2 regions of the Glutamicibacter sp. NPDC087673 genome follow, and region 2 is predicted to be linked to the other one. Evidence: predicted binding sites of a transcription regulator. Region 2 holds the regulator's gene; the other holds the start of a gene.
The links. Region 2 encodes HrcA, which represses chaperone genes, less so after heat shock. Its sites were predicted from a motif close to TTNGCACTCGNNNNNNNCGAGTGCNAA; they were not measured.

Region 1: the regulator HrcA is predicted to act here: its motif matches at 1,325-1,351, upstream of groL (chaperonin GroEL).

What each region holds. Positions count from the first base shown of each region.
Region 1 is NZ_JBIUWB010000007.1:125,813-129,220, reverse strand. It holds gene ACIOTL_RS16310 (uracil-DNA glycosylase) at 1-159, opposite strand, end outside; gene ACIOTL_RS16305 (DUF3263 domain-containing protein) at 316-606, shown strand; gene ACIOTL_RS16300 (LytR C-terminal domain-containing protein) at 649-1,254, shown strand; gene groL (chaperonin GroEL) at 1,551-3,188, shown strand; gene ACIOTL_RS16290 (DUF4031 domain-containing protein) at 3,299-3,408, opposite strand, start outside.
Region 2 is NZ_JBIUWB010000003.1:318,546-321,953, reverse strand. It holds gene ACIOTL_RS09065 (DUF4870 domain-containing protein) at 1-303, opposite strand, end outside; gene ACIOTL_RS09060 (DUF3097 domain-containing protein) at 394-1,263, opposite strand; gene hrcA (heat-inducible transcriptional repressor HrcA) at 1,391-2,404, shown strand; gene dnaJ (molecular chaperone DnaJ) at 2,470-3,408, shown strand, end outside.

The DNA.
Region 1 (3,408 bases), on a different contig from region 2:
CGAGTCCTGCTCGCAGAGTGCCGGTACCCAGTCTGCAGCGATAAACCCGTGGTCGGCCATGGATTGGGCACCATGGTAGAACGGGAAATCAGCCGCTTCGTACACTGGTGTCCGAGCTGGCTGGGGTGCATCGAAAAGTGCTGGCTGCAAATCGTCCATAGGGGTAATTGTGCCGTTTTTCTGGCGTGCCTGTGCTCGGCCACACGGTGTTAGGCAAGCAGATTGGTTAGAATATCGGTGGTATGTCTACCGATGGTGGATTACATGCAAAACCGAAACCTGAGAAAACTGGTCCAAGGACAGAGGTGAGAACGTATGGCTGAGAATGAATTGCTGGTGGATTTCGTCATGAACCCGGATTCGGAATTGGACGAGCGTTCGCAACAGATCCTCAACCTGGAAAAGTTGTGGTGGAAGTATGCCGGGGCCAAGGAACAAGCCATTACCAAGCAGTTTTCGATGTCGCCGACGAATTATTACCAGCTGCTGAACCAGCTGATTGAAACCGACGCGGCACTGGCCTACGACCCGATGTTGGTCAAGCGCCTGCGCAGAGCACGTTCCACAAAACGTCGCGTGGGCGGTAAGGTCGGCACGGGACGATAACCCTGCCTGCCGTGACCAATCAGACCTCGAGCAAGGACAAGAATGACCAACTACCCGCGTGACGAATTTGATCGCGTTCCGGAGTTCAGCACCCGTGTGGGTTCGCACCACGCCCACGGATGGGCGCAGTCCGCCGCGTCGAAGTCAACCGGTGGGAAATTGCGCTGGGTAGTGCTGACCGCTGTACTCGTGCTGGTGATCGGTGCCTTGTCCTTCATCTTCGGCCCTCAGCTCAAGGAGACCCTCGCGACTTCCACGGGAAGCGACACCTCGCAAACCCAGGAAGTCACCGCCGAGCCCTCCGTGGAACCCACACCTAGTGAATCCGCATCGCCAACGAGCACCATCGATGACGAAGACGTGCTCTACGGCCAGCTGATTGGCGTGTACAACGCGGCAAGTGTTGCCGGTCTGGCTAATGAAGGCGAAGACGCCATGGCCGAAGCCGGGTTCACCAGCATTGTGGCCGACAACTGGACCAGGCCCGCAGAAGTCTCCACGGTTTATTACATGTCCGAGTCCTACCGCACTACCGCTGAAAAAGCTGCAGAAATCCTGAATATCGACGAAGTTCTGCAGACCAGCAACATTCCGAACCGGGTCACCGTGGTTCTGGGCTCCGATGACACCCTGGGGCTAAACGAATAATTCGTTCAAAATTCCATTCGCTCAGAGCCGATCGGCTTGCACTCGCCATGCGAGAGTGCCAATATTTGTATTAGCACTCATGCGTTGCGACTGCTAACGCCGGTCGGCTTTTGCGTTCTCCAAGAACTCCATGAAGCACCGGACAGCGGATGCAGGGCGTGGGCGTGGAAAATACCTCAGATAGCGAGAGCTGGAACGGTTGCTGGCCCGATGCCGCACCGGTCCACTCGTCCGTCGCGGGCGCTGTCTGTCGGTTGCATTTTCGCAAAATCGTCCCGAAAGGACCGTACGCCACAATGGCTAAGATGATTGCATTTGACGAGGAAGCACGCCGCGGACTTGAGCGCGGCCTGAACACCCTTGCTGACGCGGTGAAGGTCACCCTGGGCCCACGCGGCCGCAACGTTGTTCTGGAAAAGAAGTGGGGCGCTCCTACTATCACCAACGACGGCGTGTCCATCGCTAAGGAAATCGACCTCGAAGAGCCTTACGAGAAGATCGGCGCAGAGCTGGTCAAGGAAGTTGCCAAGAAGACCGACGACGTCGCTGGCGACGGTACCACCACCGCAACCGTGCTGGCACAGGCACTGGTCAAGGAAGGCCTGCGCAACGTTGCCGCAGGTGCTGACCCAATCGCACTGCGCCGCGGTATCGACAAGGCCGTAGAAGCTGTTACCGCTGAACTGTTCGCCGCTGCGAAGAAGGTCGAGTCCAAGGATCAGATCGCTGCTACCGCTTCGATCTCTGCTGGCGATCCGGAAATCGGCGCACTGATCGCTGAAGCTCTCGACAAGGTCGGCGAGCAGGGCGTTATCACCGTTGAAGAATCCAACACCTTCGGCCTGGAGCTGGAGCTGGCAGAGGGCATGCGCTTCGACAAGGGCTACATCTCCGCTTACTTCGTCACCGACGCTGAGCGCCAGGAAACCGTTCTCGAGGACCCTTACGTCCTCATCGTGAACTCGAAGATCTCCTCGGTCAAGGACATGGTGACCTTGCTGGAGAAGGTCATGCAGTCGAACAAGTCGCTGCTGATCATCGCCGAAGATGTCGAGGGCGAAGCCCTGGCTACCCTGATCCTGAACAAGATCCGCGGCCTGTTCAAGTCCGTTGCTGTCAAGGCTCCGGGCTTCGGCGACCGTCGCAAGGCCATGCTGACCGACATCGCTATCCTCACCGGCGGCCAGGTTGTTTCCGAGGAAATCGGCCTGTCCCTGGATAACGTAGGCCTGGAAGTCCTCGGTACCGCCCGCAAGGTCGTTATCACCAAGGACGAGACCACCATCGTTGAAGGTGGCGGCGAAGCCGACGCCATCGAGGGACGCAAGGCCCAGATCGCAGCCGAGATCAAGAACACCGACTCGGACTACGACCGCGAGAAGCTGCAGGAGCGCCACGCAAAGCTCTCCGGCGGTGTCGCTGTGCTGAAGGCCGGCGCTGCTACCGAGGTCGAGCTCAAGGAGCGCAAGCACCGCATCGAAGATGCCGTGCGTAACGCCAAGGCAGCTGTTGAAGAAGGCATCGTCGCCGGTGGTGGCGTTGCACTGATCCAGGCTGGCGCTGCAGCATTCGAGAAGCTGGTTCTGGAAGGCGACGAAGCGACCGGTGCGAACATCGTTCGCGTTGGCATCGAAGCCCCACTGAAGCAGATTGCACTGAACGCTGGCATGGAGCCAGGCGTTGTCGCTGACAAGGTCAAGGGCCTGCCTGCAGGCCACGGCCTGAACGCTGCAACCGGCGAATACGTGAACCTGCTCGAAGCTGGTGTCAACGACCCCGTGAAGGTGACCCGTTCGGCACTGCAGAACGCAGCATCGATCGCTGGCCTGTTCCTGACCACCGAGGCTGTTGTCGCAGAAAAGCCAGCTCCTGCTGGCTCTGCCCCAGCCGGTGGCGACGACATGGGCGGCATGGGCGGAATGGGCGGCTTCTAAGCTTCCCGCATGCACCAAGCACGCACTAAGCACGCAGTAATCGCGCCGATGGCCCGGATCCTTTCGAAGAATCCGGGCCATCGGCCGTTTAACGTGGGACAAGCGTTGCACTACAGCCAGCTGTGCAACAGCTCCAGCTCGGCGCCCAAATTATTCCGCGCGCGCTGCTCCCAGCGCCGGGATCCGGCTTCGGTGCCGTAGATCAGTTCTTTCTCCAACA
Region 2 (3,408 bases):
GGCCACGGCGAGTACTGCGAAAAGCCAGCCGATCACCGGCAAGACCATGAGCACATTGAATACGATGGCGAGAATGGTCAGCGGGAACGTGAAATTGAACGCTTCCTTCGATTCCTGTGCAGTGAACGGGCCACGGTCCCGGAATACGGCAAAGACGATTGCCGAAGGAACGCAACCCAAGATGGCACCGAAGTGGGCCATCATTGCCCACTGGCGATCTTCTGAAGGAGTCAGCGGCAGCGCAGAGGTCCTGGAACCTTCGAAGCGGGAATTCTCCGATGGCTTCGTCTGGCGTGATGTCACTATTTTTCCTTGTCTTGCTAAGTGTGGTTCCTCTTATCATAGCGACCGCGGCTGGGCGCACGGGGAGATTCGCAGACTAATCTCCAACTATTAGTCAATCGTTAGGAAACCGTAATCTTCGGTCGTGAGAAAATCGATCAATTCTTCAATCCGGCCCAAGAGCTGCGGTTCAAGCTGCCCGTAATGCTGCACCGTGGACAAGAGCCGCTGCCATCCGATGCCGATGTCTTCCGCGGTGGAGTGCGGCCAGCCAAAGGCCCGGAGCACACCGGTTTTCCAATCGGTGCCCTTGGGGATCACCGGCCAAGCCTTGATGCCCAGTGTCGCAGGCTTGATCGCCTGCCATACATCCACGTACGGGTGGCCGAGGATCAGCACGTTTTGCGCTGCACCGGGGACCTTCATCGCCTCGGCAACGATGCGCGATTCCTTGCTTCCGGCAACCAGGTGGTCAACCAGGATTCCCAGGCGGCGCTGCGCGGAGGGGGCGAAGTCGCGGATAGCCCCGGCAAGATCGTCCACGCCATGCAGCGGTTCAACGACGATGCCTTCAACACGCAGGTCGTGGCCCCAAACTTTTTCAACCAGCTCAGCGTCGTGCTTGCCTTCTACCCAGATGCGGCTTGCCCTGGCCTCCCGGGCCTTCAGTCCGGCAACGGCACGCGAACCCGAAGCCGAGACCAGCTTCTGGGGCGGTGCGGCCTTGGCAACGGGATCAATGATCTCCACCGCTTCGCCTTCGAGGAAGAACCCGAAGCCCGCCTGGAAGGAGCGGATCTTGCCGTGGCGGTCCTCGAGCACGATCACGCGCATGCCACCGGATTTCTCGGTACGGATGACTTCTCCTACCCATCCTGAGGTGGCATCTTCCAGAATCATGCCACGTTCAACAGGGACCTGGCGGAGTTTTTTCGGTGCCGGTGCACTCAGATCCCGTGGTCCCCAGGAGTAATTAGTCACGTACTGCCTTTCGCTGTGATCGAATACGCTCGAAATCCAATGCTAGCAACTGCTGAACGTATTAGACTTGGCACTTGACAGGTTAGAGTGCCAAAGCCGGGCACAGGGAATCCAAGGAGGTGCTGTTGTGACAGAGCCGCGACGCCTAGACGTTCTGCGTGCCATCGTGGAGGACTACGTCCAATCCCGTGAGCCAGTGGGTTCCAAAGCGCTCCTTGACCGGCACAACCTCGGTGTCAGCGCCGCGACGATCCGCAATGACATGGCTATGCTGGAAGAAGAGGGGCTCATAGTCGCTCCGCATACTTCCTCCGGACGGATCCCCACCGAAAAGGGATACCGCCGCTTCGTCGATGAGATCGGCGAGCTCAAGCCGCTGTCGCGGGCTGAACGCGACGCCATCAACAAGATCCTGGACAGCTCCACGGACCTGGACGAGATGCTCAAGAGCACCGTTCGCCTCCTGGCGCGGTTGACCAACCAGGTAGCAATGATCCAGGTGCCGCACTACGACACCGCTTCGTTGAAGAACCTCGATCTGGTCGGACTGGGCTCGGCCCAGGTGCTGATGGTGATGATCGCTTCCAATGGCACGGTGGATCAGCGCATGATGCCGGTCCAGCGTTCCTACAGCGATGATGAGCTGGATGACTTGAAGCTGTGGCTGCTCAACAATTTCGGGGGAGTGAAGCTTGCCGAACTTGCCGGCCGGCTCACCCGCATCGAGCGCAGTTCGACGCAGCAGGCCGACCCCCTGGTGGACCAGGTGATCGGTGCGCTGGAAGAAATGGCCCAGGCGGCCAACGCGCAACGCATCATCATGGCAGGCACCGCGAACCTCGCCCGCGTGGAAGGGGACTTCCCGCTGAGCATAACCCCGGTGCTCGAGGCGCTCGAGGAGCAGGTAGTGCTGCTCAAGCTCTTCTCCGAGCTGGAAGCCGATTCGCGCGGCGTGGCCGTGGCCATCGGCACCGAGCACCACTACGGGCAGCTGTCGGAAGCCGCCGTGGTCGCCACCACCTACGGCACCGATGTGCGCAACAAGCTCGGGGTCCTGGGCCCCACCCGGATGAACTATCCAACCTCCATGGCCTCGGTTCGTGCGGTGGCACGGTACCTGTCGAAGATTTTGGCTAACTAGCCTCGCTGGGCACCGCCCGGCACTACCGAATTTCAAGATTCTCAGGAAAGGACACGGCGAATAACGTGAGCTCGCATTACGAGACCCTAGGCGTCGCCAAGGACGCGACCCCGCAGGAAATCAAGAGTGCCTACCGCAAGTTGGCGCGTAAGCTGCACCCGGATGTAAACCCTAGCGATGACGCTGCAGAACAGTTCAAGCTGGTCACCCGAGCCTACGAAGTCCTTTCCGACCAGACCAAGCGCTCCAACTACGACGCCACCGGCGATGAGAACGGCAACGGCCACCCGGGCTTCGGCGGTGGCGGCCAGGGCTTTGGCGGCTTCGGCGACATCTTCGAGCAGTTCTTCGGTGGCGGCCAGGCCCAGGGCCCGGCATCACGCACCCAGCCGGGCCGCGACGCGCTGATCACCATCACCATCGACCTGGAAGACGCGGTCAAGGGCACGGTCTACCCGCTGGAGATGGAAACCGCTGTCACCTGCAAGACGTGCAACGGTTCGTGCACGCGCGAAGGCACCAGCCCGGTCACCTGCGACATCTGCCATGGCGCAGGCCAGGTGCAGCGTCCAGTGCGTTCATTCCTGGGCCAGATGATGACCGTGGAAACCTGTGCGGCCTGCCGCGGTTTCGGCACCACCATCCCGGACCCCTGCCTGGAGTGCAACGGCGAAGGTCGGGTGCGCGAGCATGTGTCCAAGTCGCTGAACGTTCCTGCAGGTGTCGACTCCGGCACCCGCATCCAGCTGCGCGGACAGGGCGAAGCCGGCCCGGGCGGCGGGCCTAACGGCAACCTGTTCGTCGAGATCGACGTGCGCCGCCATAAGGTCTTCGAGCGCGCCGGCACCGACCTGCACGCCAAGATGAGCCTGCCAATGACCGCCGCCGCACTGGGTTGCGAGCTGAAGCTGGAAACCTTCGACGGCGGCCAGTCCATCAATGTGGAGCCAGGCGCCCAGGATGGCGACACCGTCACCCTGCCGGGCCTCGGTGTGCCGCGCCTG